Accumulibacter sp.: one gene and its partner. The protein of the gene in region 1 interacts with the protein of each later gene in a pairwise test. Links are inferred from orthologs where the notes say so. Each region holds a gene or a part of one and is shown in the gene's direction. Other genes may lie near its edges.

Region 1 (15,654 bases):
TGTCCGCTCCTGGACGCAGCGCTTGAAGTCGGGGCCGCTACGCTCGCGGCAGGCGGCGTAGGCCTGCTTGCGCGCCTCGCATTGCTGCGGGACGCGGGCGCGCGCGCAGTCGATCTGCTGCGCCTGTTGATGCATGCACTGCTGGCGCTCGCTGCCGGTCTTGTCGCGGCAGGCGGCGCGAACCTGCTCGTGCGCGGCTTGGCGCGCCGTGCACTGGGCGGGGTCGGCCGCCTTGCTGCACTCGGCCGGGCGGCCCATGCCGCGGCCGCCACCCGGCGTTCCCGGCCCCATCCCGCCGGGGGCGGTCTGCCCGACGGCCGGCAGGGTGAAGAGAGTGCTGGCAATGGCGAGGATGATCAGGGAACTGGCGTGCATCGCTTCCTCCACGGGTCTGGTTGACGGTGGCCGGCACGCGGCCCGGTCGACCGGTTGCGCGTGTGGCCGCGGCAGGGGTGCATCATACCCCCGTCGCGGCGCGACCATTGAGTCGCGATGGTGCTCTCCGGTATAGTGTCCATACCCCTCCCCGGAAACCCGCACATGCTGCAGGCAACGGTCAACGCCGTTCATGAACATCGTCTGACACTGGCCGAGGTGCTTGGCTGGCTCGTCGCCGACGGTCTCGTCACCTCGACGGATGCCGACAACCTGCTCAAGGAGAGCCGGCTCAAGCGACTGGCGGCGCACCCGCTGGTGATCATCGGCGACCAGAAATGGAAATCGCAGCTCGAACCGTACCGCCCGCTGACCCTCGACGATCTCGGCGAGTGGCTGGCGCGCCGCGTCGGTCTCGAGTACTACCACATCGATCCGCTGAAGGTCGATTTCACCGCCGTGACCGAGGTGATGTCGAGTGCCTACGCGACACGTTTCGGCGTCCTGCCGGTGGCCGTGACGACCCGGGAAGTGCTGGTGGCGACGACCGAGCCTTTCCTGCGCGACTGGGAAAAGGAGATCCGCGCGATCAGCAAGAAGGAGATCAGTCGCGTCCTCGCCAGTCCGGTCGACGTCGCGCGCTACCTGGTCGAGTTCTACAACCTCGCGCGCTCGGTCAAGAAGGCGGCGCAGCTCGGCGGCCCTGCCGGCAACCTGTCCTCGTTCGAGCAGCTGGTCGAGCTGGGCCGCACCAATCGGCAGTTCGACGCCAACGACCAGCACATCGTCAACATCGTCGACTGGCTGTGGCAGTACGCATTCGAGCAGCGCGCCAGCGACATCCACATCGAGCCACGGCGGGAAGCCGGCATCGTTCGCTTCCGCATCGACGGCGTCCTGCACCAGGTGTACCAGATCCCGATGAGCGTCCTGGCGGCGATGATCAATCGCGTCAAGATCCTCGGACGCATGGACGTCGTCGAGAAGCGCCGCCCGCAGGACGGACGCATCAAGACGCGCACCGCCGACGGCCAGGAGGCCGAACTGCGCCTGTCCACCCTGCCGACGGCCTTTGGCGAGAAGCTGGTGATGCGCATCTTCGATCCCGAGGTGCTGGTGCGGGGTTTTGCCGAGCTGGGATTCTCGGATGACGACCAGGAGCGCTGGAAGGCGATGGCCGAGAGGCCGAACGGCATCATCCTGGTCACCGGGCCGACCGGATCGGGAAAAACGACGACGCTCTACTCGACGCTGAAACAGCTGGCGACGCCGGCGGTCAACGTCTGCACGATCGAGGATCCGATCGAGATGGTCGAGCCTGCCTTCAACCAGATGCAGGTGCAGAACGTCATCGACCTCGGTTTCGCGCAGGGCGTACGCGCCCTGATGCGGCAGGACCCGGACATCATCATGATCGGCGAAATCCGTGACCTGGAGACTGCCGAAGTGGCGATCCAGGCGGCGCTGACCGGTCATCTGGTGCTGTCGACGCTGCATACCAACGATGCGCCGTCGGCGATCACGCGCCTGCTCGACCTCGGCCTGCCGTCCTACCTGCTCGGTGCGACGGTGCTCGGAGTGATGGCGCAGCGTCTGGTGCGCATCCTCTGTCCGCATTGCAAGCAGGTGCATCCGGCCAGCCCGGTCGAGGAGGCGATGTGGGATCAGCTGGTCGCGCCGTGGAAGTCGAACCGCCCGTCGCGCTTCTACCGCCCCGTCGGCTGCCTCGATTGCCGGATGACCGGCTACCTCGGCCGCGTCGGGCTGTACGAGATCCTCATGCTGTCGCCCGAGGTCAAACAGGCGATCAGCGAGAACAAGGACATTGCCAGGATTCGCGACCTGGCGTTTCGCGAGGGGATGAAGCCCCTGCGCATTTCGGGAGCGATGAAGGTGGCAGCCGGGGTGACGACGCTGGCGGAAGTCTTCAAGGTGGCGCCACCGATCGAACAGAAATGAACTGTGGCGCCTGTCTCTGCCTGGTGTCGACAGGATGGGCCTCAAGTCGCAGGGTTGCCGGGCCGTAGCTGGAAGCATGGACCGGCAGTCGGCGTAGAGCGGATGCCGGGTCGTTGCCGTGAATGAGTCCTCGGGGCAGTTGCGTGTATGGAGAACCGTTGGTTGTGGCGACAAGGTGGCGGCAAGCGCTCGCTTGAGCGGTGTCGGGACGAGTGCGCGGTGGCTCTGGCAGTGGAGATGAGCGGATGCGCAACCCGCTGAGCGACGATCCGGACCTCTTTCCCAACCTGCTGCAGGCCGATGCAGACGAGCCTGCGCCGGCTGCCGGTCGCCCCTGGAAAGTCCTCGTCGCGGACGACGAGGCGGACGTGCACGCGGTGCTGCGCCTCGCCTTGCTCGACGTGGTGATCGAAGGTCGCGGTTTGCAGGTGCTCGATGCCTTCTCGGCGGAGGAGGCGAAGGCGGTCCTGGCGGCCCATCCAGACATCGCCCTGATCCTGCTGGACGTGGTGATGGAGTCGGGCCGGGCGGGCCTCGACCTCGTCCGTCACGTTCGCGAGCAACTGGCCAACCGGACCGTACAGATCGTCCTGGTCACTGGCCAGCCGGGCCATGCCCCGCAGCGCGAAGTGATCAGCGGGTACGAGATCGACGGTTATCGGTTGAAGTCGGAACTGCACGGCAACCAGATCTTCGCCCAGGTCCACTCGGCGCTGCGCACTTACCGCCTGGTGCGGGAACAGGAGCAGTTGCAGCAAGACCTGGAGTTGAAGGTGCGGCAGCTCGATGCGGCGGTGGCCGCCTTGCGTGAGAGTCAGGCCAACTTCATCAGGGCGCAGTCGGTGGCCCACGTCGGCAGTTGGAATTATGAGCTGGCAAGCGACGAGATGCATCTGTCGGCGGAAACCTGTCGCATCTTCGGTCTTCCGGAAGGCACGGTGGGCAACTACCGCGGGTATCTGGAAATCGTCTGCAGTGAGGATCGTGCATCGCTCGAGGCGGCGTGGCGGCACTTCCTGCGCCTCGGCGGGGCGTTCGAGCACGAGCATCGCATCCGCGTCGGCAACACGGTCCGCTACGTCCGGCAGCGTGCCGACCTGACCTTTGGTGCCGATGGCAAGCCGTTGCGCAGCCTGGGGACGACGCAGGACATCACCGAGCGCAAGCAGGCCGAAGTGGAGCTCAGACGCTCGAATGCCGAACTCGAGCAGTTCAGCTACGCCATCTCGCACGACCTGCGGCAACCCCTGCGGATGATTGCCAGCTACCTGCAGCTGCTTGGTACCAGTCTCGCCGACCGGCTGAACGATGAACAGAGCGCGTACTTCGGCTTTGCCATCGACGGTGCCAAGCGCATGGACCGGATGCTGGTGGCGCTGCTCGAATACTCGCGGGTCGGTCGCCTCGGTGAACCGCCGGCGTGGATCGAAAGCCGGGTCGTACTCGATGAAGCTCTGCTGTTTCTGCAGCCGACGATTGCCGAGGCCGCTGCCAAGATCGACATCTGCGGTGAATGGCCGCGCGTCTTCGTTCGGCCGGACGAGATGCTGCGGCTGTTGCAGAACCTGATCGCGAACGCGGTCAAGTTTCGCTTCCCAGGACGAAGGCCGGAGATCGCGGTGATCAGCCGGCCCGCCGGCGCGGAATGGAATCTGGTGGTTGCCGACAACGGTGTCGGCATCGCACCGGCACAGCTGGGCCGCCTTTTTCAGGTCTTTCAGCGGCTGCACAGCCGTGCCACCTTCGAAGGAAGCGGCGTCGGTCTGGCACTCTGTCGCAAGATTGCCGAGCACCACGGGGGACGCATCTGGGCGGAGTCCGACGGTGACGGCAGTGGTAGTCGATTCTGCGTCACGCTGCCGATGCCAGGGGGAGCCGCATGACGGTCGCAGCCGCGTCCTCGGTCGGCGAGCGCGCAAGTACAGGCGCCGGCAACAGCCTGGGCTGTCGGCCACGGCTCGTCGGATTGCTGGCTTTCGTGCTGGCGGGCGCACTGGCTGGCGGGCTGATCTGGCGCCAGGAACAGCAGCGGCAGCGCGAAGCCCGGATCCAGGCGGCCGGCGTAGCCGCCGAACGGTCGCGCGACATCCAGAGCAGCGTCGAGCGGACGTTCGCGGCAACCTATGCCCTGGCCGCCATCCTGCAACCGGGAAGGGAAAGCACCGCGGCTTTCACGCCAATGGGCGAGCGGTTGCTGCGCCATTTTCCCGGCGTCTCCGCGCTGCAACTGGCGCCGGCCGGAGTGGTGCGGCAGGTCGTTCCGCTGGCTGGCAACGAGGGCATGATCGGGTTCAGTCTACTGCATGATCCGGATCTCGGCAGACCGGCGCGACAGAGCCGCAACGGGGGCATACCGCTGCTGGCCGGACCCATCAAGCTGGAGGGCGGTGGTTTCGAGGTCGCTGCGCTGTTGCCGATCGTCGGCGATGACCCGGCCCATGGCCGTGCATTCTGGGGCTTTGCCGTCGCCCGGATCGCTTTTCCGGAGCTGCTGCGTGAGAGCGGTCTCGACGATCTGGAAGCACAGGGTTACGCCTATCAGTTGTTCCGTCGCGACCCCGAGACGCGCGAGAAGGAGCTCTTAGCGGCTTCTGCGCGGGCGAACCTGGTCGACCCGGTGGAGAAGGAACTGGTGGTGGCCAACGTGCCCTGGAGCCTGAGCGTGGCGCCGCTCGCCGGCTGGTCGGATGTCAGCGGACTTCTGTTGCAGGCGGCTGTGGGCCTGCTTTTCTGCCTCGTGCTGGCGTGGCAGGCGGCATGGCAGGCGAGGCTGATCGCCGCCGCGCGAGCGCACGAACGGACGCTGGAACTGCGCGTTGCGCAACGGACTGCCGACTTGCAGCGCTTCGCCGAAGTCACTGCGCACCACCTGCAGGAGCCGGCCCGGCGCGTCGCAACCTATGCGGGTCGCCTGCGTGGCCAGCTCAGCGGGCGCGTCGACGACCCCGAGGCGCAGCTGTCGCTCGACTTCATTGGCCAGCAGGCGGAGAGGTTGCAGGAACTGCTGCGGGATGCCGAACTCTACCTGTCGGCTGACCAGCCGCGCGGGCAGCTCGAGTGCTGTGCCGTCGAACCGGTACTGCAGGCCTTGCTGACGCAGCTTGCCGGGCCGATTGCCGAGGCCGGTGCCCGGCTCAATTTCCGCCAGTTGCCGCCTGTCCTGATCGACCTGCCGCGGCTCAGCGACCTGTTTCGCGTCGCGATCGAGAATGCCCTGCAGCATGGCCGCGGTACGCAGGCGCTGCGCATCGACATTTCCGGCGAGCGCCGTGGCGAGTGGGTCGTCTACCACGTCAGCGACAATGGCCCCGGCGTCGAGGAGGCGTATCGTGGGCGCGTCTTCCGCGTGTTCGAACGATTGTCGTCGAGCGGCGAGGGAACGGGTGTCGGGCTGGCGATCGTCCGTCGCGTTGCCGAGAGCTGCGGCGGCCAGGCGTGGATCGAGGAGGCGCCGGGTGGCGGCTGCCGACTGGCGCTGCAGCTGCCGGCGGCCGAGCCGCCGACAGGCGTCGGTGGTGCGACATGAGCGGCCCCTTGGCGACGGCGACGGGCGCGACCGGCGCGAGTGACGGCCGGGGTGTGCGGATGCTGATCCTGCTCGTCGAGGACGAGCCGGCGGACGCCCATCTGTTGCGTGTCGCGCTGCGTGAAAGCCGGGTCGAGGCGGAGGTCGAGCATGTCGTCGATGGACGCGAGGCGCTTGAGTATCTGCGCCGGCAGGGGGGTCGCTACCTGTCGGCGAGACGCCCTGACCTGATCCTGCTCGACCTCAACATGCCGCGCATGGATGGACGGGAGTTCCTCACCGAGATCAAGGATGATCACTCGCTGCGCAGTATTCCGGTCGTCGTCCTGAGCACCTCGGCAGTCGAACGGGACGTGCTTGCCACCCGTCGTCTCGGCGCCGCTGGTTACATCGTCAAGACCGCCGATGTCGGCGTGTTCATCGACGATATCCGGCGGCTCGGCGAGCACTGGTCACGGGAGGCATTGCTGGCGCACAATGGCAACAAGGTCACCACGGCGGTCTATGGCATGGAGAAGAGGAAATGAGCGAGTCGACGCCGCAAGTCTCGATCCTGGTGGTCGAGGATGACGCAGGCGACTTTGGCCTGATCCAGGCGAGCATCCGCCGCGCCGGTTTGCTCCGCCTCGGCGACCGCGAGCCGCTGGCATGGGCGTCGACGCTGGTCGATGGCGTGCGCATGGCGACGGCCGCCAGACCCGATGTCGTCCTGCTCGACCTCTCGCTGCCCGATTCGGCTGGGATCGCGACGGTGCAGATGATGCGCTCGGTGGTGCCCGACGTACCGATCATCGTCCTCACCGGGGCCGACGACCATCAGTTGGCGGCGGCGGCTCTGGAGGCCGGCGCGCAGGATTACCTGGTCAAGGGACAGTTCGAACATGACGGGCTTGGGCGTGCGATCCGGCATGCCGTCGTGCGCCAGAAGCTCGAGTCACGCCTGCGCCTGTTCGAGGCGGCGCTGAACTCCGCCGCCAACGGCATCGTCATCACCGATGTCGATGCGACGGTGGTGTGGGCCAACCCGGCGTTCACCCGGATGACCGGCATCAGCCTGGCAGACGCCGTGGGAACCAGGCCGAGCGAAATGCTCAACGCCGGCCAGCAGGACCAAGAGTTCTATCAGCGCATGTGGGAGACGATTCTCGACGGACGGGTCTGGAGCGGCGAGCTCGTCAACCGGCGCAAGGACGGCAGCCTCTATGACGAAGCGCTGACGATCTCGCCGGTGACCGACATCAACGGCCGCATCCAGCACTTCGTCGCCATCAAGCAGGACATCTCTGAGCGCAAGGCAAGCGAGGAGCGCGTCCAGCACCTCGCCCACCATGATCAGCTCACCGATCTGCCGAATCGCGCGCTGCTCAGCGATCGCCTGGCGCAGGCGCTGGCGCAGGTGCGCCGGGACCGGGCGACGCTTGCCCTGATGTTCCTCGATCTCGACCAGTTCAAGCCGGTCAATGACACGCTCGGGCACGACGTCGGCGACCTGTTGCTGCAGGAGGTGGCCCTGCGCCTGAAATCCTGTGTGCCGCGCGAAACGGATACCGTGGCGCGTCTCGGTGGCGACGAGTTCGTGATCCTGCTGGCGCAGCTCGAACGGGCGATGGATGCCGTTCTGGTCGCCAACAAGGTACTGGCGGCACTCAGGCGGCCCTTCCTGATCGGTCCGCACGCGATCGCCATCTCGGTCAGCATCGGCATCACCGTCTACCCGCAGCACGGCGAGGACGTCGGCCAGTTGCTGAAGAATGCCGATACGGCGATGTATTACGCGAAGAAGGCCGGGCGCAACTGCTACCGGTTCTTCCGGGTAGTGACCGAAGCTGCGGGAGCCTGACGCGTGGCAGTCAGCAAATCGGCGAGCCGTGCAGAAGAGAACCGCTCGCCCGCGCCGGCGACCGCCCCTGTCGGTGGTGACGATGATCAGCCGCTGTACTGGGCGCCGTCGATCGCCTTCCTGAAATATACGGGCTGGGCGATCCTGCTCACGGCCTGCGGAGTGCTTGCAACCATTCTGCTGCTGATTCCGGAGCAGCCTCTGCGCTCGCTCGGACCGGCTGCCTTGATCGTCGTCGCGGCTGCGACGCTGCGCTTTCTCGCGGTCGGGAACCTGCGCGCTTCCCTCGCCGTCCTCGTCTGGGGCACCTGGCTTGCTGTCGTCGGCATCACCCTGTCCTATGGCGGCTTGCGTGGCTCGCTGGTGATCCTCTATCCGCTTCTGATCATCACCGGTGGCTGGCTTCTAGGAGGGTGGGCAGCGCTCGCTCTGGCCACCTTGACCGGCGTGTTGGTCAGTGCCTTGCTGCTGGCTGAGCTGCTGCACTGGTTGCCACCTCAGCCACCGACGCCGGCAATGATGCTTGCCCTGATCCAGCTGGCGGCGATCGTCGTCGCGCTGCTGCTGATCCGCTTCCTCCGCCGCGCGTACCAGAGGCGGATCGCCGACGTGCGGCGCCTCGGCCAGGATCTCGAGCAACGCAGCGCCGAACTGCTGGCGAACGCCGCCGAACTGCGTCGGGCACAGCGGGTGGCGCATGTCGGCAGCTGGATCTACGACTTGTCGAGCGGCACGATTCGCCTGTCGGCAGAGGCCTGTCGCATCTTTGGCGTGCCGGAGGGCTCGACCGGTAGCTTGGCCGGGTTCATGAAGCTGGTACATCCGGATGATCGTGGCAGCCTGCAGCAGTACACCGAGGCGGCACTTCGTGGGGAGCCCTTCGACAGCGAGTTGCGCATCATCACCGACGGCGGCGTGCGCTGGGTGGCGCAGCGGGCGGAAGTAGAGTTTGGCGCGGATGGCCGGGCGGTGCGCAGCCTCGGGACGACCCAGGACATCACCGAGAGGAAGGAGCTGGAAGCATCGCTGCGTGAGCAGAAGGAGTTCTTTCAGCTGATTTCGGAGAGCATCGGCGAGCACATCGCCGTCCTCGACCTGCAGGGGCGCCGGCTCTACAACAGTCCTTCGTACCGGCAGTTCTTTGGTGACACCAGCGAACTTCCCGGCACCGACTCCTTTGCCGACATCCATCCCGACGACAGGGAGCGGGTGCAGGAGGTCTTTCGCCAGACGGTGCGCAGCGGTGCCGGGCAGGCGATCGAGTACCGGCTGCTGCGGCGGGATGGCGGCGTCAGGCACATGCACTCCGTCGGCCGGGTGATCCGGGATCAGCAGGGGCAGCCACGACGCATCGTCGTCGTGTCACATGACATCACCGATCGTCGCCAGGCCGAGCAGTGGGAGCGGATCGCCGCTACCGCATTCGAGTCGGAGCAGGGGATGTTCATCACCGACGCCGACGGGATCATCCTGCGCGTCAACCAGGCCTTCACCACCATCACCGGCTACAGTGCCGCCGAAGCAGTCGGGCAGACGCCCAGACTCCTGCGTTCGGGCCGTCACGACGCGCTCTTCTACGCGGCCATGCGCGAGAGTCTGGCGCGTACCGGCGCCTGGCAGGGCGAGATCTGGAACCGGCGCAAGAATGACGAGATCTATCCCGAGTGGCTGACGATTTCGGCGGTTAACGACAGCCACGGCCGGGTCACCCATTACGTCTCGATGCTCACCGACATCACACTGCGCAAGGCGACGCAGGAGGAGATCAAGCAACTCGCCTTCTACGATGCGCTGACCAGCCTGCCGAACCGGCGCCTGTTGCATGACCGCCTGCGCATCGCCATGGCGGCAAGCGCGCGTCGGAATCGACAGGGCGCCCTGCTGTTCATCGACCTCGACAACTTCAAGACGCTCAACGACACGCTCGGCCACCAAAAGGGGGACCTCCTGCTGCAGCAGGTTGCCCGCCGGCTGAGCGACTGTGTGCGGGAACGCGATACCGTTGCCCGTCTGGGGGGCGACGAGTTCGTGGTCATGCTAGAGGACCTCGGAGCGCGGAAGGAGGATGCGGCAAGCCAGTGCCGGATCGTTGGCGAAAAGATCCTCGCCGTTCTCAACCGGCCGTACGATCTCGGCGAGCACGAGTACCACAACACGCCGAGTGTCGGCGTGACGCTCTTCGACGGACAACAGGATGACATCGACGAACTGATGAAGAGGGCCGATCTGGCGATGTACGAGGCCAAGGCGATGGGACGCAACACCCTGCGCTTCTTCGATCCCCGGATGCAGGCGGTGGTCAGCGCACGCGCTGCACTCGAGCGGGATCTGCGGCAGGCGCTGCAGGCGGGCGAGTTCTTCCTCTGTTATCAGCCGCAGGTCGGCCTGGATGGCCGGCTGCTCGGCGCCGAGGCGCTGCTGCGCTGGCAACACGCGCAGCGCGGCCTGGTCTCGCCGGGCGAGTTCATCCCCATCGCCGAAGAAACCGGGTTGATCCTTCCTCTGGGCCAGTGGGTCCTGCAGACCGCCTGTGCTCAGATCGCAGTCTGGTCGGCAAGGGCAGGCCTGTCGCAATTTTCGCTTTCGGTCAACGTCAGCGCACGCCAGTTGCGGCAGCCGAACTTCGTCGACCAGGTGCTGGCCGCTCTCGACGCGGCTGGTGCCAGTCCCCGCAACCTCAAGTTGGAACTCACCGAGAGCATGCTGCTCGACAACGTGCAGGACATCATCGCCAAGATGGCTGCGTTGAAGGCGCGCGGAGTCGGCTTCTCGCTCGACGACTTCGGCACCGGCTACTCGTCGCTGTCGTACCTCAAGCGGTTGCCGCTCGACCAGTTGAAGATCGACCAGTCATTCGTCCGCGATCTGCTCAGCGACGCCAATGACGAGGCGATCGCACGCACGGTCGTCGCGCTGGCGCACAGCCTCGGCCTGGAGGTGATCGCCGAGGGTGTCGAGACGGTCGCCCAGCGCGACGTCCTGGCGGGGCACGGCTGTCACGCCTATCAAGGCTATCTGTTCAGCCGGCCGTTGCCGCTGGCCGACTTCGAGGCCTTCCTCGAGCGCCACTGATCCGGTACCCTGCTGCGGGCGTCGCTGACGGTTGGCGGCCGACTGGCTCGGGCGTGTGGTTTTCAGGTCGAACCTGGCGGGTTGTCCCCGGCCTGGTCGCTCTCGTCGCTCTCGTCGCGCAGCGTCCGATTGAGGCTTTCGAGATCCTTTCGGTTCTGCCGCAGAAAGAAAACCAGGCCCCACAGCAGTCCGGCAGCGACACTGATGCCGAGGGCGACGGCACCCCAGTCGATGGTTTCCAGGTCCATGCGCATTGCCTCGCGGGTGGTTGAGTGGCAGTCATGCTACCCGTGACCGTGCCGCAAAGGAAGTGCTGAAAGCCCAGGCCGGCGGCGCCGCGTCATCGATTGTCTCGCCCGCGCTGGCATGCGGCGAGAAAATCAATTATTCTCGAACCTCAACAACGCAAACCCCATCAGGATGGAGCTTCAAGGATGACAAACAAAGGGCAACTCCTACAAGACCCGTTTCTCAACACGCTGCGGCGCGAGCGCGTACCGGTTTCGATTTACCTCGTAAACGGCATCAAATTGCAGGGACAGATCGATTCCTTCGATCAGTATGTCGTCCTGCTCAAGAACTCGGTCACCCAGATGGTGTACAAGCACGCCATCTCGACGGTCGTGCCGTCGCGGCCGATCACCCTGCAGCACGAGACCGACGAGGGGTGAGCGGTCTGTCGTCGTGCTGGCACGCAGCCATCCGGCTGCGCGTCGCCGTGCGCGTGCGACCGGACGGGGAATGCCTGGCAGTGCCCGCCTGTTGACGTCGGCGCACCACAATGGCGGGAGCTGAACGCCGGTCCGGCGTCGAGCGCGCGATCATCGTTCAGCTCGACTTCGGCGGCGATGATCTCGCCGAGCAGATCGAAGAAGTCTGTCTGCTGGCGAGGTCGGCAGGTGCCGAAGTGTGCGCGGTCGTGCAGGGTCGCCGACATGCTCCCGATGCGGCGACCTATGCCGGCAAGGGCAAGGTCGAGGCGATCGCAGCCGAGCTGGCGGCGCATGCGGCCGAACTGGTGATCTTCAACCATGAACTGAGTGCTGCCCAGGAGCGCAACCTGGAGCGGGCGTTGCAGTGCCGCGTCATCGACCGGACCAGCCTCATTCTCGACATCTTCGCGCAGCGGGCGAAGAGTTCCGAGGGCAAGCTGCAAGTCGAACTGGCGCAGCTCGAGCATCTGGCAACCCGTCTGGTGCGTGGCTGGACCCACCTCGAGCGGCAGACGGGCGGCATCGGCCTGCGCGGCCCGGGTGAGACGCAGCTCGAGACCGACCGCCGCCTGCTCGGCATCCGCGTGCGCACGCTCAAGGGACGCCTGGCCCGCCTCGAGCGCCAACGCGGGGTGCAGCGCAAGGCGCGGGCACGCGGCGAACTGCTGAATGTCTCGCTCGTCGGCTATACCAACGCCGGCAAGTCGACCCTGTTCAATGCGTTGACGCATGCCGGCGTCTATGCCGCAGACCAGTTGTTCGCCACGCTCGACACGACGACACGCAAGCTCTGGTTGCCTGAGGCAGGGCACATCGTTCTTTCGGATACCGTCGGTTTCATCCGCAAGCTGCCGCATTCGCTGGTTGCGGCCTTCCATGCGACACTCGAGGCAACGGCGGAGGCGGACCTGTTGTTGCACGTCGTCGACTCGGCGAGTCCGGCGCGCGACGACCAGGTGGCGGACGTCAACCAGGTGCTGGTCGAGATCGGGGCGGCTGGCGTGCCGCAACTGATGGTGCTCAACAAGCTTGATCTCACCGGCCTGCCGCCTTCGGTCGAGCGGGACGAGTATGGTAGAATCCGGCGCGTTCGCGTCAGCGCCATCGGCGGTCAGGGGCTGCCCCTGCTGCGCGCAGCGCTGGCCGAGATCGCTCTGTTGAAGACGGGCGGGACCAGCCGGGGCGCTTCTGGTGCGGCGGTCCTGCAGGCTGTGGATAAGCATCTTGATTCGGATGGTTCCCCATGATTTCTAGCCTTGGCGTGTTGATGTCGCTGAATGACCCGCAGTGGGGCAACCGCGGCGGTGATGATGGCGGCGGCCGTCGCCCCAACCAAGGGCCACCGGACCTCGAGCAGTTGTGGCGCGACCTCAATCGCCGCCTGTCGGGGATATTCGACGGCAAGCGCGGCGGTGGTGGCGATCGCGGCGGTGATCGGGGTGGCGATCGGCCGCCGGTACAATTCAACCCGCGTTTTCTCGGTGGTGGCATCGGTCTGCTGCTGGCGCTCGTCGTCGTCGTCTGGCTGGCGAGTGGTTTCTACATCGTGGACGCCTCGCAGCGCGGGCTGGTGCTGCAGTTCGGTCGCTACAAGGAGAGTACCGACCCCGGCCTGCGTTGGCGGCTGCCGTATCCGATCCAGTCGCATGAACTGGTCAACGTTTCCGGCGTGCGCACGGTCGAGATCGGCTACCGTGGCAGTGAGAAGAACAAGGTGCTCAAGGAAGCACTGATGCTCACCGACGACGAGAACATCATCAACATCCAGTTTGCGGTTCAGTGGTTCCTCAACGATCCGGTCGACTACGTCTTCAACAATCGCAATCCCGACGACTCCGTCATGCAGGTGGCGGAAACGGCCATCCGCGAGATCGTCGGCAAGAACCGGATGGATTTCGTGCTCTACGAGGGGCGCGAGCAGATTGCCGCGGTGGCGGCGAAGCTGATGCAGGAGATCCTCGATCGTTACCAGACCGGCATCCTGATTTCCAAGGTGACGATGCAGAACGCACAGCCGCCGGAACAGGTGCAAGCGGCGTTCGACGATGCGGTCAAGGCGTCGCAGGACCGCGAGCGGCAGAAGAACGAGGGCCAGGCCTACGCCAACGACGTGATTCCGAAGGCTCGCGGCACGGCAGCGAGGCTGCTCGAGGAAGCGGAGGGTTACCAGAAGCGCGTCACCCTCAGCGCCGAGGGTGATGCCAGCCGCTTCCGGCAGATCGTCAGCGAGTATGCCAAGGCACCGGAGGTGACACGCAGCCGGATGTATCTCGAAACCATGCAGCAGGTCTATTCGAACACCAGCAAGGTGTTGGTGGATGCCAAGGGGCAGGGCAATCTGCTCTACCTGCCGCTCGACAAACTGATGCAGGCGGCCGGAGCAGTGGCGGCGGCGCCTGCCGGCGGCGCTCCGGAAGCGCCGCAGCCATCGCGGCCGTCGCCTGCGGTGTCCAACGAAGTGCCGCCGCAGGTCGTCGAGAAGGGCGATACGCGTTCGCGCGAGACGCTGCGTCAGCGTGATCGGGAGGCCCGCTGATGAAAGGCGGAATGAACTTCATCGTCGGCACGTTCGTTGCGGTCCTCGTCCTGCTCGGTGCGACCATCTTCACGGTCGACCAGCGGCAAAGCGCGATCGTCTTCCAGCTCGGCGAGATTCGCGAAGTGATCGAGGAGCCCGGACTGTACTTCAAGTGGCCACTGATCCAGAACGTGCGCTACTTCGACCGTCGCATCCTGACGCTCGACAATCCCGAGCCGGAGCGTTTCATCACTTCGGAAAAGAAGAACGTCCTGGTCGACTCCTTCACGAAGTGGCGCATCGTCGATCCCAAGCTCTACTACATCTCGGTGGCCGGCGACGAGGGGCGTGCCAAGACGCGCTTGTCACAGACCGTCAATGCCGGCCTGCGCGAGGAGTTCGGCAAGCGGACCGTGCATGATGTCGTTTCGGGTGAGCGCAACAAGATCATGGAGCAGATGCGCGAGAAGGCCGACCTCGACGCACGCAAGATCGGCGTCCAGATCGTCGACGTGCGCGTCAAGCGGGTCGAACTGCCGAGCGACGTCAGCGATTCGGTCTACCGCCGGATGGACGCCGAGCGCAAGCGGGTGGCCAACGAACTGCGTTCACAGGGCTTTGCCGAAGCGGAGAAGATTCGTGCCGACGCCGACAAGCAGCGCGAGGTGATCGTTGCCGAAGCCTATCGCGATGCGCAGAAGATGAAGGGTGAGGGCGATGCCCGAGCGACCGCGATCTACGCCCAGGCCTTCGAGAACCATCCCGACTTCTACGCTTTCTATCGCAGTCTCGAAGCCTACCGCAACAGCTTCAAGGGCAAGAACGACGTGATCGTCGTCGAGCCGAATTCGGATTTCTTCAAGTACATGAAGAGCATGGGCCGCGGCGGCGACAAAGCCGGCAAATGATCGACAACCTGCTGCTGGCGCTGGCCCTGATGCTGGTGGTCGAGGGACTGCTACCCTTCGTCGCCCCATCCACCTGGCGCGAGACCTTCCGTCGCCTCATCCGCTTCAGCGATGGGCAGATCCGTTTCGTCGGGCTGACCTCGATGCTCGTCGGGCTGGTGCTGTTGATGATCTTCCGATGAACTGGCTGCTGCCCGAGCACATCGCCGACGCCCTGCCGGCCGAGGCCGCGCGCATCGAGACCATGCGCCGCCGGCTGCTCGACCTGTTTCGCGTGCATGGCTACGAACTGGTCCTGCCGCCGTTGCTCGAGCATCTCGAGTCGCTGCTCACCGGCTCCGGCCAGGATCTGCGGTTGCGCACCTTCAAGCTCGTCGATCAGCTCTCCGGCCGCACCCTCGGCGTGCGGGCCGACATGACGCCGCAGGTGGCGCGGATCGACGCCCATCTGCTCAACCGGCAGGGTGTCACCCGCCTGTGCTATTGCGACAGCGTGCTGCACACGCTGCCCGCGGCGCTCGGTGCCAGCCGCGAGCCGATACAGCTCGGGGCCGAGCTCTACGGTCACGCCGGCGTCGCTGCCGACCGTGAGGTCATTCGGCTGATGGCCGCCACGCTGGCCGCGGCCGAGGTCAGCGCGGCGCGCATCGACCTTGGCCATGTCGCCGTCTTTCGCGCCCTGGCCGCAGCCGCCTGTGTCGACGGCGAACTCGAAGCGACCCTGCTGCTGTTGCTGCAGGGCA
Region 2 (15,720 bases), 2.4 Mb from region 1 along the record:
GGGCGGGGTCAGGTCATCGCGGTCGATATCCTGCCGATGGAGCCGCTGCCCGGAGTCGTCTTCCTGCCGGGCGATTTTCGCGAAACGGAGGTTCTCGACCGCCTGCGGGGACTGTTGAAACAGGAGCGAGCGGGACTTGTACTCTGCGACATGTCGCCCAATATCTCGGGTATCAGCCTGTGTGATCAGGCACAGGGCATGCACCTGTCGGAACTGGCTCTCGATTTCGCGAGCCAATGGCTGCAACCGGAGGGCTGTCTGCTGGTCAAAGTGTTCCAGGGTCTGGGCTTCGACGATTTTTTCGTCCGCATGCGGCAGACCTTCAGGCGGGTGTGCCTGCGCAAGCCGGATGCCTCGCGGGATCGCAGTCGGGAGGTGTATCTTCTCGGCCGGGGCCTGCAAGCCTGACGGGAGCTTGGCGGCGTAATGCTTGATCGTCCGGCTGGGAATCGGTTTAGAATGCAATTCCGCATCCACGGCGGGGCGTCTCGGGAACGGCTGTGCGGGCAGGATGAAGAGGTGACGTATTGAATAACATGTTCAAGAATCTGGCAGTCTGGCTGGTGATCGGTCTCGTCCTGATGACCGTCTTCAACCAGTTCAACAATCGCCAGGTGGCCCAGCAGTCGATGGAGTACTCCCAGTTCATCGAGGAGGTGGGCAAGGGAAACATCGCCAAGGTGGTCATCGAGGGGCGCGTGCTCAAGGCAACGACGACCGATGGGCGCAAGTTGACGAGCTATGCGCCGCCGGATCTCTGGATGGTCTCCGATCTGCTGAAGCATGGCGTCAAGATCGAGGCCAAGCCGGAGGAAGAGCAGTCCTTCCTGATGAGCATTTTCGTCAGCTGGTTCCCGATGCTGCTGCTGATCGGCGTCTGGATCTTCTTCATGCGCCAGATGCAGGGCGGTGGTCGTGGCGGGGCCTTCTCGTTCGGCAAGAGCAAGGCGCGCCTGCTCGATGAGTCGTCCAACACCATCACCTTTGCCGACGTCGCCGGTTGCGACGAGGCGAAGGAGGAGGTGTCGGAACTCGTCGATTTCCTGCGCGACCCGTCCAAGTTCCAGAAGCTTGGTGGGCGCATCCCGAAGGGCGTCCTGCTCGTCGGCAACCCGGGCACCGGCAAGACGTTGCTGGCGAAGGCGATTGCCGGCGAAGCCAAGGTTCCCTTCTTCTCGATTTCCGGCTCGGATTTCGTCGAGATGTTCGTCGGCGTGGGCGCGGCGCGCGTTCGCGACATGTTCGAGAATGCGAAGAAGCATGCGCCCTGCATCATCTTCATCGATGAGCTCGATGCCGTCGGTCGCCAGCGTGGTGCAGGCCTCGGTGGTGGCAACGACGAGCGCGAGCAGACGCTGAACCAGATGCTCGTCGAGATGGACGGTTTCGAAGGCAGTGTCGGGGTGATCGTCATTGCTGCGACCAACCGACCGGACGTTCTGGACCCCGCTCTGATGCGACCGGGTCGCTTCGATCGCCAAGTGGTCGTTCCGCTGCCTGACATCCGGGGTCGCGAACAGATCCTGGTGGTGCACATGCGCAAGGTGCCGCTGTCGCCGGATGTCAAGGCGGACATCATCGCCCGTGGAACCCCAGGTTTTTCTGGTGCCGACCTTGCCAATCTGGTCAATGAGGCGGCGCTTTTCGCCGCGCGCGGCAACAAGCGTCTGGTGGACATGGAGGACTTCGAGAAGGCCAAGGACAAGATCATGATGGGCGCGGAGCGGCGCAGCATGGTGATGAACGAGGACGAGCGGCGCAACACGGCCTACCATGAGGCGGGGCACGCCGTGGTCGCCAAACTCATGCCGAAGTCGGACCCGGTACACAAGGTGACGATCATTCCGCGTGGGCGTGCCCTCGGGTTGACGATGCAGTTGCCGGAGGAGGATCGCTACGCCTACGACCGCATCTATCTGATGAGTCGGATCGCCGTTCTCTTTGGCGGTCGGATTGCCGAAGAGCTGTTCATGAACCAGATGACGACCGGCGCCTCGAACGATTTCGAGCGCGCGACGCAGATGGCACGCGACATGGTCACCCGCTACGGCATGTCGGATGCACTGGGGCCGATGGTGTATGGCGAGAATGAAGGCGAGGTTTTCCTCGGACGATCGGTGACAACGCACAAGAACATGTCGGAAGCGACGATGGAAAAGGTCGATCGCGAGATCCGCCGCATCATCGACGAGCAGTACGCCCTCGCTCGCCGCCTGCTCGAGGAGCACCGCGACAAGGTCGAGGCGATGGCGTCGGCGTTGCTCGAACTTGAGACGATCGACGCCGATCAGATCAATGACGTCATGCAGGGCAAGCCGCCGCGTCCGCCAAAGCAGACACAGTTGCCGCCGGCCAACAAGAGCGACCACAATGCGCCGGATGCAGCGCCGAGCGCGCCACCGGCACCCGCCTGAACCGAGAGCGCTCTCGTTCTCGTTCGGCTGATCAGCCAGGCTGCTGCATGCTGCGTTGCGGATCCTTTCGACTCGCCGTCGATCGCCCATTGCTCATGGGCATCGTGAACCTGACGGCCGATTCCTTCTCGGGAGATGGGCTTGCCGGCGACACTGCAGCGGCGGTGGCGCAGGCCCAGCGGCAGATCGACGCCGGCGCCGATCTGCTCGATCTCGGTGCCGAATCCTCCCGTCCCGGAGCGCTACCGGTGACGGCAGAGGACGAACTGCATCGGCTCCTGCCGGTACTTGCGGGACTCGCCGGCTGTGGCGTACCCATCTCGGTCGATACCTACAAGCCGGAGGTGATGCGGGCGGCACTGCGGCACGGCGCGTCGATGATCAATGACATCCATGGCTTGTGCATGCCGGGAGCCATGGAGGCGGTAGCAGAGAGCGACTGCGCGGTCTGCCTGATGCACATGCAGGGGCAACCGCTGACCATGCAGCGGCAGCCCTCGTACCGCGATGTCGTCGCCGAGGTGCGGGAGTTCCTGCGGTGCCGGGTACGGGCGGCGAGGGAGGCCGGGATCAGCGACGATCGTCTCCTGCTCGACCCGGGCTTCTGCTTCGGCAAGACCCTGCAGCACAACCTCGACCTGCTGCGCGCTCTCGAGCAACTGGCCAGCGACGGTCTGCCTGTGCTGGCCGGCCTCTCGCGCAAGTCGATGCTTGGCGCCATCACCGGGCGCCCGCTCGGCGAGCGCCTTGCGGCCAGCATCGCCGCCGCGGTGGTGGCTGTCGAGCGTGGGGCGCGTGTCCTGAGGGTGCACGATGTGGCCGAAACGCGCGATGCGCTGGCGGTCTGGCAGGCGGCGCGCGGCACCGATGCGCCGAGGTCGGCGGCGGCAGCTTGACGCGCATCACTCCGGCAGTCCCTGTGGGTTGCCCGGGCGACCTCGGGTCGCAAGCGGCTGTAGTCCGGGACGGCAGCCGCGGGACGTGCATCGCCATGGGCGGCAGCGCCACCTGCAGTCTATGTGCGCTATTTGGCGATCCGCCTGGCCGGCCTGTGGGTAGAATGTCATTTGCGTGACGGGTGCCACTCGGCGCCTGTGCTCAAGGGGAGAGAAAGTCGTGACGAGAAAGTATTTTGGCACCGATGGCGTCCGCGGGCGCGTCGGCGAGGCACCGATCACGCCCGAGTTCGTCATGCGCCTGGGACATGCGGCCGGACGGGTCCTGGCCGCACGCGACAGTACGCGCAGCCATGCCAAGCCGGGCGACCGGCCAGCGGTACTGATTGGCAAAGACACCCGGATCTCGGGCTACATGCTGGAGGCGGCTCTCGAAGCCGGGTTTTCCGCCGCCGGGGTCGATGTCTGTCTGGTCGGGCCGATGCCGACGCCGGCGATTGCCTACCTCACTCGCGCCCTGCGCCTGCAGGCGGGCATCGTCATTTCCGCGTCGCACAACCCGTACTACGACAACGGGATCAAGTTCTTCGCGGCGAACGGAAGCAAGCTGCCCGATGATCTGGAACTCGAGATCGAGGCGGCCCTCGACGAACCGCTGACCTGTGTTCCCTCCGCCGGTCTCGGGCGGGCGCGTCGGATCGGCGACGCCGACGGGCGCTACATCGAGTTCTGCAAGGGCACCTTCCCATTCGAGATGGACCTGCGCGGACTGAAGATCGTCGTCGATTGCGCCAACGGTGCTGCCTATCATCTCGCGCCGCATGTCTTCCATGAGCTGGGGGCAGAAGTCAGCAGCATCGGTACCGAACCGAATGGCCTGAACATCAATCAGGATGTAGGCGCGACCGCTCCTGGAGCTCTGTCGAGGGCGGTCTTGGCGCAGGCGGCCGACATCGGCATTGCCCTCGATGGTGACGCGGACCGCTTGATCATGGTCGATTCGCTGGGCCAGGTCTACGATGGCGACCAGCTGCTGTTTGCCGTCGTGCGCAGCCGATTGCGGCAAGGAGCGGTTGCCGGAGTCGTCGGCACGCTGATGACCAATCTGGCTCTGGAACATGCATTCGGCGAACTCAAGGTTCCGTTTGCCCGCGCGGCCGTCGGCGACCGCTACGTCATGGACCTGCTGCGGCAGAAGGGCTGGCTTTATGGTGGCGAGAACTCGGGACACATCCTGTGTCTTGATCGGCACACGACCGGCGATGGCATCGTCTCTGCACTGCAGGTGTTGTGCGCGCTACGCGAGGAGGGCGGCGATCTGCAGCAGTTGCTGGGCTGTCTGCGGCTGTATCCGCAGAAGCTGATCAACGTCGCGTTGAGCAAGGGATTCCCCTGGCAGGAGCACCCGCTGATCGCGGCCACCCGCACCACGGTGGAGCGCGAGTTGCAGGGGCACGGACGGGTCCTGCTGCGCGCCTCCGGAACCGAGCCTCTGTTGCGAGTGATGGTCGAAGGGCAGGATCCGTTGCTGGTCAACAGCGCTGCCGAGACGCTCGCTGCGGCCGTGCGCGAAGCGGTCTCGTCGTAGCCTGCTGTCGGGGGCGAGAGCCCCGACGAGCACGGTTGGCGATGCCGCGGCGGCGCAGCCATCGTGCGCGCAGCCTCGCCAGTGACTCTCAGTAAAGCAGGAAGTCCTGCCGCATCTGCAGCCACGCGTCCTCGTCAGCGCGGCTGAGGGAATCAAGGTCGTCGGGCGTGGCCGTCGGGTCATCGACCCACTGTCGCAGCGCGGGCGAGCCGTTGATCAGGTCGATCGCCAGCCGATCCGTTTCGTACTCGTAGGGAAAGTCCCGCCATAGCGGGTAGTCCGGCTGCAATCGCCGCAGCACCTTGAAGGCGAGGCTCTGCAAGCGCCAGGGACGGAAACCGTGGTGCCGGTAGGCGCTGTCGTCGACGTGGATCTGGACACCGTGGCACAGCTGCCCGGCGTGTTTGTGGAAGGTCGGCTCGAACCAGCACTCGCGCAGCCGGCAGCCTTGCAGCCAGGCGGGTGCCAGCGAATGCATGCCGGCGATCAGCCGGCGAGCGTCGAGATCCGGTGCGCCAAACAGCTCCAGCGGGCGGGTCGTGCCGCGACCCTCGGAAAGCGAGCTGCCCTCGAGCATCACCGTGCCGGCATAACAGCGCGCCATCGCCAGACTGGCGGCATTGGGGCTCGGGTTGATCCAGCTGCGCTGGCCAGTCGGCCATCCGTAGCCAGGTGCCGCGTCGGGCGCCCAGCCCTGCATCCGGATGACCGTGCAGTCCAGTTCGAGTTCGAACCGGCGGATGAACCAGCAGGCGAGTTCGCCCATCGTCAGGCCATGGCGCATCGGCAGCGGTCCGGCGCCGACGAAGCTCTCCCACCCAGGGCGCAGCAGCAATCCTTCAACCGGCCGCCCGACGGGGTTCGGGCGGTCCAGGATCCACACTTCCTTGCCATGCGAGGCGGCCGCCTCGAGAACGTACAGCAGGGTGGTGATGAAGGTGTAGATGCGGCAGCCCACATCCTGCAGGTCGACCAGCAGGAGGTCGAAGCTCGACATCATTTGCGATGTTGGACGTCGGACCGTGCCGTACAGGCTGAAGACCGGGATTCCGTGCTGCGGATCGAAGAACTCGGCCGACTCGACCATGTTGTCCTGCTTGTCGCCGCGCAATCCGTGCTGCGGTCCGAAGGCGGCCGTCAGCCGCACATCGTCCAGCGCTGCGAGCGCGTCGAGCGCATGCGTCATGTCGGCGCTGACCGATGCCGGGTGGGCGAGCAGCGCCAGCCGGCGGCCGCGCAGGGGTTGCCGCAGGTCGCTGTCGCCGAGCAAACGGTCGAGGCCGGAGAGGAACGCGGGCATCAGGAATCCCTTCGGGCGGATCGGCTTGCCGGGGCGAGTTCGAGGCGGAAGCCGTCGCGATGATGAAAATCGGGCAGATCAGCCGGATGGTGCAGTGCCCAGTAACTGTGGCTGCCGTCGACGACATCGGCCGCCTCGATGACCGCGGCGAGGCCGATCTGCAGGGTCGCCGCGGCGGCATTCGCCGGCAAGGCAGCAGCGGCGATCAACACCTCGACTTCGAGGCGGCCGGCAGACAGCCTGGCGGTCAGCCGCGGTGCCGGTAGCGGTATGGCCACGGCTATCGGTTGGCGGTAGCCGGCGAACGCGTAGCTCGCCCACTCGCCGGACGGCGAGAAGTTGAACTCCTGATACGCAGTCTCGCCCGCGATGCCGGTGAAGGCCTCGAAGCAGCTGTGTTCCCAGAGGCCATCGGCACGCCGGGGAGCCGTTGGTGGCGGGATTCGCAGGCGCACCATGTCACCGCGCAGCCGATAGGCCAGCACCAGGTCGCCGCTGGCGGTGCGTTCTGCCCGGGCTTCGACCGATCGCACCACGGGCGCCGGCGTCGCCGGGTGGCAGAGCAGGGTCAGCGGGAATTCGTTGATCGGCATCGGAGATCCTGTGACGGATCGGCAGGAGCCAGGATTCTACTCTCTGTGCGGGCTGTCGCGACGGGGTGCGCGCACGCTCGCTGACCATCGTGACCGAAGCCGCCACCTTCCGCCGTGGGCTGCCGACGGATCATCTGCTGCCGGTCACACTTCTCCTTTTGCCGGGGTGCCACAGAACATGATGAAGGCCTGATCTATGATCTGTCGCTCGAGCGCCCGGACGATGAACACCAGCCTGCTCTGCCGGTCGTCGTCCGGCCATTCGGGCAGTGATGCTGCCGGATAGCGCATGTGCTGCACACACTGCACGACGCGTGGCCCGACCTCGTCGGCGACAGCGACGAGGCCCTTGACGCGCAGGATGCGGTCACCACAGGTGGCGAGCAGGACATCGATCGCTTCACTGAAGTCCGGCCAAGCGAAGGGCTCGGCGAAGCGCAGGACGAAGGAATGAACCAGTGCGTCATGGCGATTGACGTCATGGACGTGCAGATCCTGCCGCCAGGCGTCGTGTTCCGCCTTGACCTTCTCCTCGGCCAGCCAGCGCCGGACGTCGGCTGTCTTGCCAGCGGGGTCGTAGAGCCCGCAGCCGAGTACCTGCCCGGCATCAATGTGGCCGTGCGCGACCTCGATCTGCGGTGCGCCGGGGTTCGCCCGGCGCAGTCGTCGCGCCAGGGTGGCGAGCTCAGCCGGCTCGGCCAGGTCACACTTGGTCAACAACAGGCGATCGGCCATCGCCACTTGCCGCACGGCCTCGAAATGGCGTCCCAGCTGGCGGTTCGCATGGGTCGCGTCGACTGCCGTCACGACGCCATCGATGCGAAAGCGCTCGGCGATGAAGAAATCCTCGAGCAGCGTGTACAGTACCGGCGCCGGATCGGCCAACCCGGTGGTTTCGATCAGGACGCGGGAGAAGGTAGGGATCTCGCGCCGCAGGCGGCGCATGAACAGGTCGCGCAGGCTGCGTGCAAGCTCGCCGCGGACGCTGCAGCAGAGGCAGCCGGAAGCGAGAACGAGGACGTTGTCGTCCACCTTGTCGACCAGGTGATGGTCGATCGCGACCTCGCCGAATTCATTGATCAGCACCGCCGCATCGGCCATCGCCGGTTGCCGCAGGAGATGGTTGAGCAACGTGGTCTTGCCGGCACCGAGGAAGCCAGCCAGGATGGTCACCGGAATCGCCCGTTCGGGCGACGGCACTGCGCTCACTGCGGGCTGCCCGCGCACTGCGCGCAGCGTCCGCGCAGATCGAGTTCGATGCGTGACAGCAAGAACCCCTCCGGCAGCATCGGGGGTGGCGGCGGTGCGGCGTCGAGGCAGAACACACGCCCGCACCCGTCGCAGCGGAAATGGGTATGGGCCGAATGCTCGCTGCCGCTGGCGGCGGAAAAGCGGAAGGTCCGTCGCGTGTCCGCGTTCCGGTGCGCCAGCCCGGTCGCGACCAGCCAGTCGAGCACGCGGTAGAGCGTGACGCGATCGAGCGCCAGATCGCCGAGGGACTCTTCGATCTCATGGTGGCTGAGTGCGGTCGGTGCCGATCGCAGCAGGCGGAGGACGCGAACGCGGGCCGGCGTGGCGCGGGCGCCGGCGCGGCGAATCAGACGGGCTGCACGCTCGGCCTCGCTTTCGCTCGGCTGTTCGCCACTGCGGATGATGGCAGGCTTCATGATCGGGAATTAGAACATGGCTGCCGGGCAGCTGCAACTCTGTTGCAGCTGCCCGGCAGCCATGCGTGATCTGGCGTAAGGTGTGGTCCCGTCTGGCGACCAATGGGGGCAGCCCGGCAGCGGGCTTGGCCGCAGAGAGGTCAGGACAGTGGCCCGTGCTGTGGCGCCTGCCGTCCCTTTCTCCAGCGGCAACGGGCGGGGAACTGCCGCCGCGGCGTCGTTGCCGAAGAAGCATCGTCGGTGCGCGCGCGATGAGCTTTGTCTGCGATCACGCACGGCCCGGGGTACATCTGGCGCGACACTCTCCGATGCCGGTTCCAGTCGTCGGCGCCGTCTGCTTTATCGTCCTGTTGGAGCGCATCATGAATCGTTGTCAGACACTGAAATGGTTGAACCACATCTCGACCTGCATCGTCCCGGAGGCGACGGCTGGTCCCGCGGCGACTCGTGACCACGGTCGGCTCGAAAAATCGCAAGCCGAGTGGGCGACCCTGCTGCCGCTGCCCGCCTATCGTGTCCTCTTCGAAGAGGACACCGAACGCGCCGGAAGCAGTCCATTGAACCACGAGAAGGGCGACGGCACCTTCGTTTGTGCTGCCTGCTGCCTGCCGCTCTTCGACAGCGCAGCGAAATACGACAGCGGCACCGGCTGGCCCAGCTTCTGGCAGCCGTTGCCCGGCGCGATTGCCACGCGGACCGACTTCAAACTGATCTACCCGCGCACCGAGTATCACTGCAGCCGCTGCGGTGGGCATCAGGGGCACGTCTTCAAGGATGGTCCGCAGCCAACCGGCAAGCGCTACTGCAACAATGGCGTGGCGCTTCGCTTCGTGCCGCGCGGCGAGCAACTGCCGGAACTGCGCACATGAGCCGGGCCGTCGTCGGTGTGCTGCTGCTCCTCATTGCGGGTCCGCTTGCCGCGGCCGATGGGGCCGCCGCCAAGCCGGGCGAGGTGCGCACAGCGATCTTTGCCGGTGGATGCTTCTGGTGCAGCGAGGCGGACTTCGAAAAGCTGCCGGGAGTCATCGCGGTGGAGTCGGGCTATACCGCCGGGCGTACGGCCAGCCCCACCTATGAGCAGGTCAGCGCGGGCGGCACGGGCCATACCGAGGCGGTGCGCGTCACTTATGACGCGCGGCGGATCAGCTACGTCCAGCTCCTGGACCACTTCTGGCGCCACATCGATCCGACCGTCAGGAACCGCCAGTTCTGCGACGTCGGTTCGCAGTATCGCAGCGGCATCTACTGGCAGAACGAAGTCGAGCGCAAGGCTGCCGAGAGCAGCCGGGATGCCCTGTTGGCCAGCGGCAAGGTGCCGCGGATCGAAACCGAACTGGCCGCCGCCGCAACCTTCTATCCGGCCGAAGAGTACCATCAGGACTACTACCGGAAGAACCCAGTGCGTTATTCGTACTATCGGCTGTCCTGTGGTCGGGATGCCCGCCTGAAGCAGATTTGGGGAGATGGCTGAGTGCAGCTGGCCCGCTGCATCGGCGCTCAGTCCGCCTGACAGAGCAGTCCCTTGAGGTACTCCCCTTCGCTGAAGCCGAGTCCCACCGGGTGGTCGGCGGGTGCTGCCAGATGGCGCAGGATGCGTGCCTCGCGACCGGCGGCAACTGCGGCATCGGCGACGATCTCCCGAAAGTGCTGGCGGCTGATTCCGCCCGAGCAGGAGTAGGTCAGCAGCAAGCCGCCCGCAGCCAGGAGTCGGAAGCCGAAGACGTTGATGTCCCGGTAGGCGCGCGCGGCTCGTTCCGCATGCGCGGCCGAGGGAGCGAACTTCGGCGGATCGAGGATGATCAGGTCGAAGAGTTCGCCGCGACGCTTCAACAGCCGCAGCTCGCTGAACACGTCCGACTCGCGCCATTCGGCGAGGCTGGCGTCGAGTCGCGGGTTGAGGGCGAGGTTCTCCACGGCAGTCGCCAGTGCCGGTGCCGAGGAGTCGATCGACAGCACCTGGCTGGCCCCGCCGGCGAGTGCCTGCAACGAGAAGCCGCCGCTGTAGCAGAAGCAGTTCAGCGTCCGGCGTCCGCTGGCGAGCCGGCACGTCAGCAGCCGGTTGTCGCGCTGGTCGAGATAGAAGCCGGTCTTGTGGCCGCTGACGATGTCCACCCGCATGCGGACACCGTTCTCGACGATGCTCAGCGGGCTCGGCGGCGCCTCGCCAAGCAACCAGCCGGCGACGGGAAGCAGTCCCTCGAGACGGCGGACGTCCGAGTCCGAGCGCTCGTAGATGCGCGCGCAGCCCGTTGCCCGCTGCAGCGCACGCACCAGCGCCTGTCGCCACTTGTCGGCGCCGGCGGACGTCAGCTGGAGGACGATCGTGTCGCTGTAGCGATCGGCGATGACGCCGGGCAGGCCGTCGGACTCGCCGTGCAGCAGCCGCAGTCCCTCCTGTTCGCGCAACTCGGGCAGCAGCAGGCGACGCTCGACTGCCGCCTGCACGCGCCGCTTGAAGAACGCGTCGTCGACGATTTCCTGCGGATCGAAGGTCCACACCCGGGCCCGGATCTTCGATTCCGGGCTCCAGGCGGCCTTGGCCAGCGGCCGGCCGTTGGCGGCGACGACCTCGACCGTGTCGCCAGGACGAGCGCGGCCTTCCAGCCGGTCGACCGCGCCGGCGAAAATCCACGGATGCTGGCGGGCAAGCTGGCGATCCTTGCCGGGCAGGAGAACGAGTTGAGGCATGCGGAAGGTGCCCGGTGCGGGTCAGAGGCGAGGCGCGCAGTGTACATCACAGCGGCAGCCAGCGAAGTCTTGTTTCGCCGGCTGCCCTCCCCCCGTGCGATCCGAGGGCAGCCTTTTTGAGCCCGATCAACGCGGGGTCCGGTCTGCACCACCTATAATCGATCCGTTCCGATCACCTGCCGAGCCATTTCCAAGCCATGCCGCGTGTACTGCTGTCGAGTCTGCTGATCGTTCTTGCCGTCCCGGCTGTCGCCGACGCCGATGCCATCCCGACGGCCGCTCTGGCTGCGATCGGCGACCTCGGTCGGCTCAATGGCCAGGCGCTTGCCTGCGGCGAGATGGGCAGCGCCGGCCAGGCGAAGCTGCTGATGATCCGGCACGCACCGAAGACCCGGCGCTACGGCGAAGTGTACGAGGAGCGAACCAACCAGGCATTCCTCGCCCAGGGTGGCGACCTGGCGTCCTGTCCGTCGGCCGCCGACTTCGCTTCCCGGTTGGACGATCTGTCGCGGCGCCTGCAGTCGCTGCTGCCGGTTGCTCAGACGGCGACGCAGAAGCCGCCAACGCCATGATGAGCCGGGGCTTCGGCGTCGCGCTGTGCGTCGCGCTCCTCCTCTTCCTCCGCGGGCAGTGTGCGGCTGCGGACGATGGCGCGGCCGACTTGCCGGCGCGCTACCTGCTGATGGACGCCAACGGGCGCGCAGTCAGCAACGAGGATTTTCCGGGCCGCCTGCAACTGATCAGTTTTGGCTACACGTTCTGCCCGGATGTCTGTCCGACGACGCTGGCCGAGATGGTGGCGGTGCTCGGCGTCCTCGGTCCGGATGCCGAGCGCCTGCAGGCGATCTTCATCAGTGTCGATCCGGAACGTGACACAGCGAGCATGCTGCGCAGTTACGTCAGCTTCTTCGATCCGCGGATCATCGGGCTCAGCGGATCGCCAGCCCTCGTCCGGCGTGCCGCAGACCATTTCGGCGTGCGCTACGAACAGGTTCGCGAGCCCGGTGCACCCGCCGATCAGTACGCAGTCGACCATTCGGTGGGGATGTTCCTGCTCGCGGCGGATGGCCGCTATCTGCGCCGTTTCGCCTATGCCACGCCGGCGACCGAGATCGCCGCCCGTATCCGCGAGATCATGGGCGCGAGCCCTCAGCGGCCGGGGCAGCAACGCCAGCCGGCAGCGACCGGCAGGTGAGTGCCCCCGGCGGGATTCCTGGCCATTGACTGGAGACTCTTCCGATGAAACGCCGCTTCCCCGCCTTCCTTCTGCTCCTCCCGGCATTCGTCGCGTCGGCGGGCGAGCGGCTGTCCTGTCCCGACCCGGCGGCAGCGGTACAGGTCGGCAATTGTCCCGTTGAAGCCGAACTGCGCTACAGTTTCAACGGCTTCTGCAGTGACAATCGCCGCATCTATCAGGACGATGCCGCGCTGTGCACCGACTACGCAGACTACCGGAAGGCGAAGAACGTCGCCCAGTGGGAGTCGGCGGATGGCACATTCACTGCCTACCTGCCTTGCGGCTCGGCGGCGGTCTGGCTGTCCACGGTTCGCGGCGCGCGCATGACCGTGTCACGGCAGGGACAGATCAGCCGGCTGGCCTGCGACTATGGCGAGGGGATCGTCTTCACGCACCGCACGCGCTTGCAGTGCCGCGTCGAAGGCGAGGGCAACTGCCCGGACGACCAGCAGCGGTGCATTGCCCGCTGTGAGTGAGGAATTGCCAGTGGCGTGGGTGAAAGGGACGAGCGATCAACGCGTCGGCACAGGTGGATGTGCGACCGGCCGACGTGTGGCCCGCCCGATCAAACCGGCCATGCAGGGGTGAGGGGACAGAAAAACGCGGCGCGGACCCCGCAGGGTGCGCGCCGCGCTGTTTGCATTCACCGACCTGTCAGCTCTTCGGCTTCGCCGGAGTGCTCATTTCGGCCTGCCCATCCTTGGCTTTCTCGCCTGGGCAGGCGACCGCGGTTGCACTCGACAGCGCCAGCGCCAGGGCCATCAGGCCGGCGGCCAGTTTCCTCATAAGCGTCTCCTCATGACTGCCGACATTGGCCCTGCCAATGTAGGCCTGTCGGCCGGAAAATTCAACCCCGAGCCTACAAGTGGTTCTCAGCACAGCTTGACGACGATACTGTCGAGCGCCGCTGCCGCATCGGAGACACGGTCGGCCGCATTCGACAGGTGGCGGTAGGTTTCGCGCCGCTTGAACATGTGCAGGTAGTCGTCTCCCTGGAAGAGTTCGGCGATCGCGCGGCGGTAGGCCTTCTCGACCGTCCGCTCGGCCTTGCGGGCCGCTGCCGCGTCGCCGCCGGCGGCCGCCGGATCGCTGCCGAGCCGGCCAAAGCCGCGCGCCAGCGCTTCCGCGCCCTCGCGCAGGTGCATCGCCATCTCGAGGCTGTGCTTGTCGGGCTGCAGTCCGAGGACATCCATCTCGACCACCGTCGACTTGCAGTAATTGACGATGTCGTCGAGCGTCATGATCGCGGCGTGGATGTCCTCGCGGTCGATCGGCGTCGAAAACGCCTCGCTGAGGACGCCGAGGTTGCTCGCCTTGACGCGGTCGGCCTCGTGCTCGTCGGCCCGCACCCGCTGGCTGACCGCCACGTCGCCGGTTTCCATGAACTCGACGAGCAGGCGGGTGGTCTCGGCGGCATTGGCGCTCTGTTCGCCGAGCATTCCGAAGAAATCGGCGACGGTCGGGAAGACGCGTTCGTAGAGCCGGCGGAAGATCGGCTTGTTGGCTTCGCTTGGGTTGGTATCCATGGTTCTCATCTCCTAAGGTTGTTTAGCCGACGATGATCTTGGCTATTGCGTAAATGACGATGGCGGTGATCGCCGATGCGGGAATGGTGTACAACCAGGTCTTGCCGATGTCCTTGGCCTTCTTCCAGCGCACCGCGCGCGGGCGTTCGGAGTAGCCGATGCCCATGATCGAGGTGGCGACGACGTGCGTCGTCGACACCGGGGCACCGGCGTATGAGGCCGAGAGGATCAGCAGCGCCGAAGTGAGCTGCGAATCGAAGGCGTGCAGCGGGCGGACGCGGTAGATGGCGAAACCGAGCGTACGGACGATCCGCCAGCCACCGGAGAGGATGCCGAGGGTGATGGCGATGGCGCAGGCGAGCATCACCCAGAACGGCACCTCGAACTTCGGGATGAAGCCGCCGAGCACGAGAACCAGGGTCAGCATCAATCCTCACAAGTTAGCATATAGGCATAATCACTTATAGGCGTGCGACAGGTGCGGTTTCGGCTGCGGTTTTCGCGGTTGGGAGCGATTGGGGACGAACTTCTGGAGGTTCAGGGCGATTTCCTCGAGGATGGGCTTGAGGCGGCGAGTGGTGGCGGTTGCAGCCAGGAGCCAACGACCGATCTGTCGCTTGATCTTGTCGATTTCCAAGGTGCGGTTGATCTTGTAGGACGAACCGGGGTCGAGAAGGGTGTGGGTCGCGACATAGGCGGCCAGTGCGTTGAGGTTGTCGAAGACCGCCTTGGCGCCGAAATCCTGGCGCGCCGCATGCCAGGACAAGCCGGAGGTATGTTCCAGTTGCAGCCGGTGCTTGATCCGTTTGAACGCCTCTTCGATTCGCCAGCGGCCGTGGTACAGCTCGGCAAACGCGGCGGCGGGAAAGGTCACTGGATCGAGGAGCGAGGTCATCACCACATGCACCCGTCCGTTCGGTGTCGTCACCCGCACCAAGCGAACCGTGGTCGGCGTGGCCGGGCATTCATAGTCCTCGGCATCACGGGCATTGGGCGCGCGCAAGACGACGACCTGCTCGCTTCGACCGGACTGCAGGAACTCGCGTACCACTTTGAATCCTTGAGACAAATCGCAGCGGATGCAGAAGGGGATGCGACGTGCCGTCAGCGCCGACACCAGCCAACGACATGGAAAGCCGCGGTCCATCACGAGCACATCGTCGGAGCGCAGACAATCGATCGCCTCGAAGAACATCTGACGCTCATCGGACAAAGGCTCATGCAGGCGGAAGTTCAGGAACAGCTCGATCCCCGGCAGGTAGAGGCCGAAAGCCATGCCTGTGACGATCGACCGGACGTTGTCCTTCATCATCGTCAGGCGAACCGCGCTGCCATCCACAGCGACCACCCGAAAGCCTCTCCAGCGCGGGATCGGCAAGTGTTCCTCCACCAGTCCCATCAGGTGCTGATTGACCTCGCCGAACACCAGCGCGTTGATCTTGTAACGTGCCTGGTAGAAGGCTTGAGCGGTGACCTCACGGACCGAGTCGGCGCGATTGCGCAGGTTGGCGAAGAACTGATCGAGTTCCGACTGGACGGCGGCGTGGACGCTGGAGAGCAGAAAACTGAGGACGGTTGGCAGGGTGAGGGTACGGCAGCGGGTGAAGTGTTTGGGGTCGAGGCGAGCCACTTGGAGCAACTCTTGAGAAAACAGATACTTGGAGAGCTTACCAAGTATGTTGGCATATTCAGGCCGTCATGCGATTCTCCTTTATAAACAATTGGTTACAGCTCTATTTTGCCGCAGGAGCGCAGCCGACACAAGGCCTGCCGCGCAATATGCTGATATGCTAACTTGTGAGGATTGGGGT

Evidence for each region.
Region 2: the proteins of hflK (region 1) and ftsH interact in binary tests that used the Escherichia coli proteins (3 or more experiments, as listed by UniProt). The link is inferred for Accumulibacter sp. from one-to-one orthologs.

Annotation. Positions count from the first base shown.
Region 1 is NZ_JAZKUG010000001.1:2,908,212-2,923,865, forward strand. The notes cover bases 11,983-14,886. They hold hflK (FtsH protease activity modulator HflK), read left to right. Parts: upstream 11,983-12,752; coding sequence 12,753-14,021; downstream 14,022-14,886. Other genes in these bases: hflX (GTPase HflX), read left to right, coding at 11,983-12,732; hflC (protease modulator HflC), read left to right, coding at 14,033-14,886. Outside these bases: V5B60_RS12980 (hypothetical protein), read right to left, coding at 1-375; V5B60_RS12985 (GspE/PulE family protein), read left to right, coding at 541-2,334; V5B60_RS12990 (sensor histidine kinase), read left to right, coding at 2,580-4,217; V5B60_RS12995 (sensor histidine kinase), read left to right, coding at 4,214-5,860; V5B60_RS13000 (response regulator), read left to right, coding at 5,857-6,387; V5B60_RS13005 (diguanylate cyclase domain-containing protein), read left to right, coding at 6,384-7,700; V5B60_RS13010 (sensor domain-containing protein), read left to right, coding at 7,704-10,772; V5B60_RS13015 (hypothetical protein), read right to left, coding at 10,835-11,020; RNA chaperone Hfq, read left to right, coding at 11,207-11,443; more of hflX, read left to right, coding at 11,554-11,982; more of hflC, read left to right, coding at 14,887-14,911; V5B60_RS13040 (DUF2065 domain-containing protein), read left to right, coding at 14,908-15,093; V5B60_RS13045 (ATP phosphoribosyltransferase regulatory subunit), read left to right, coding at 15,090-15,654.
Region 2 is NZ_JAZKUG010000001.1:486,142-501,861, reverse strand. Bases 1-2,970 are described here. They hold ftsH (ATP-dependent zinc metalloprotease FtsH), read left to right. Parts: upstream 1-527; coding sequence 528-2,414; downstream 2,415-2,970. Other genes in these bases: folP (dihydropteroate synthase), read left to right, coding at 2,510-2,970; V5B60_RS02295 (RlmE family RNA methyltransferase), read left to right, coding at 1-408. Outside these bases: more of folP, read left to right, coding at 2,971-3,310; glmM (phosphoglucosamine mutase), read left to right, coding at 3,531-4,898; V5B60_RS02275 (exo-beta-N-acetylmuramidase NamZ family protein), read right to left, coding at 4,987-6,198; V5B60_RS02270 (DOMON-like domain-containing protein), read right to left, coding at 6,198-6,791; V5B60_RS02265 (CobW family GTP-binding protein), read right to left, coding at 6,936-8,000; V5B60_RS02260 (Fur family transcriptional regulator), read right to left, coding at 7,997-8,458; peptide-methionine (R)-S-oxide reductase MsrB, read left to right, coding at 8,821-9,327; peptide-methionine (S)-S-oxide reductase MsrA, read left to right, coding at 9,324-9,929; V5B60_RS02245 (class I SAM-dependent rRNA methyltransferase), read right to left, coding at 9,956-11,146; V5B60_RS02240 (hypothetical protein), read left to right, coding at 11,344-11,718; V5B60_RS02235 (SCO family protein), read left to right, coding at 11,715-12,341; V5B60_RS02230 (hypothetical protein), read left to right, coding at 12,386-12,859; V5B60_RS02225 (hypothetical protein), read right to left, coding at 13,038-13,169; V5B60_RS02220 (DUF47 domain-containing protein), read right to left, coding at 13,256-13,909; V5B60_RS02210 (IS4 family transposase), read right to left, coding at 14,367-15,563; V5B60_RS02205 (inorganic phosphate transporter), read right to left, coding at 15,700-15,720. UniProt on the Escherichia coli protein: Acts as a processive, ATP-dependent zinc metallopeptidase for both cytoplasmic and membrane proteins. Plays a role in the quality control of integral membrane proteins.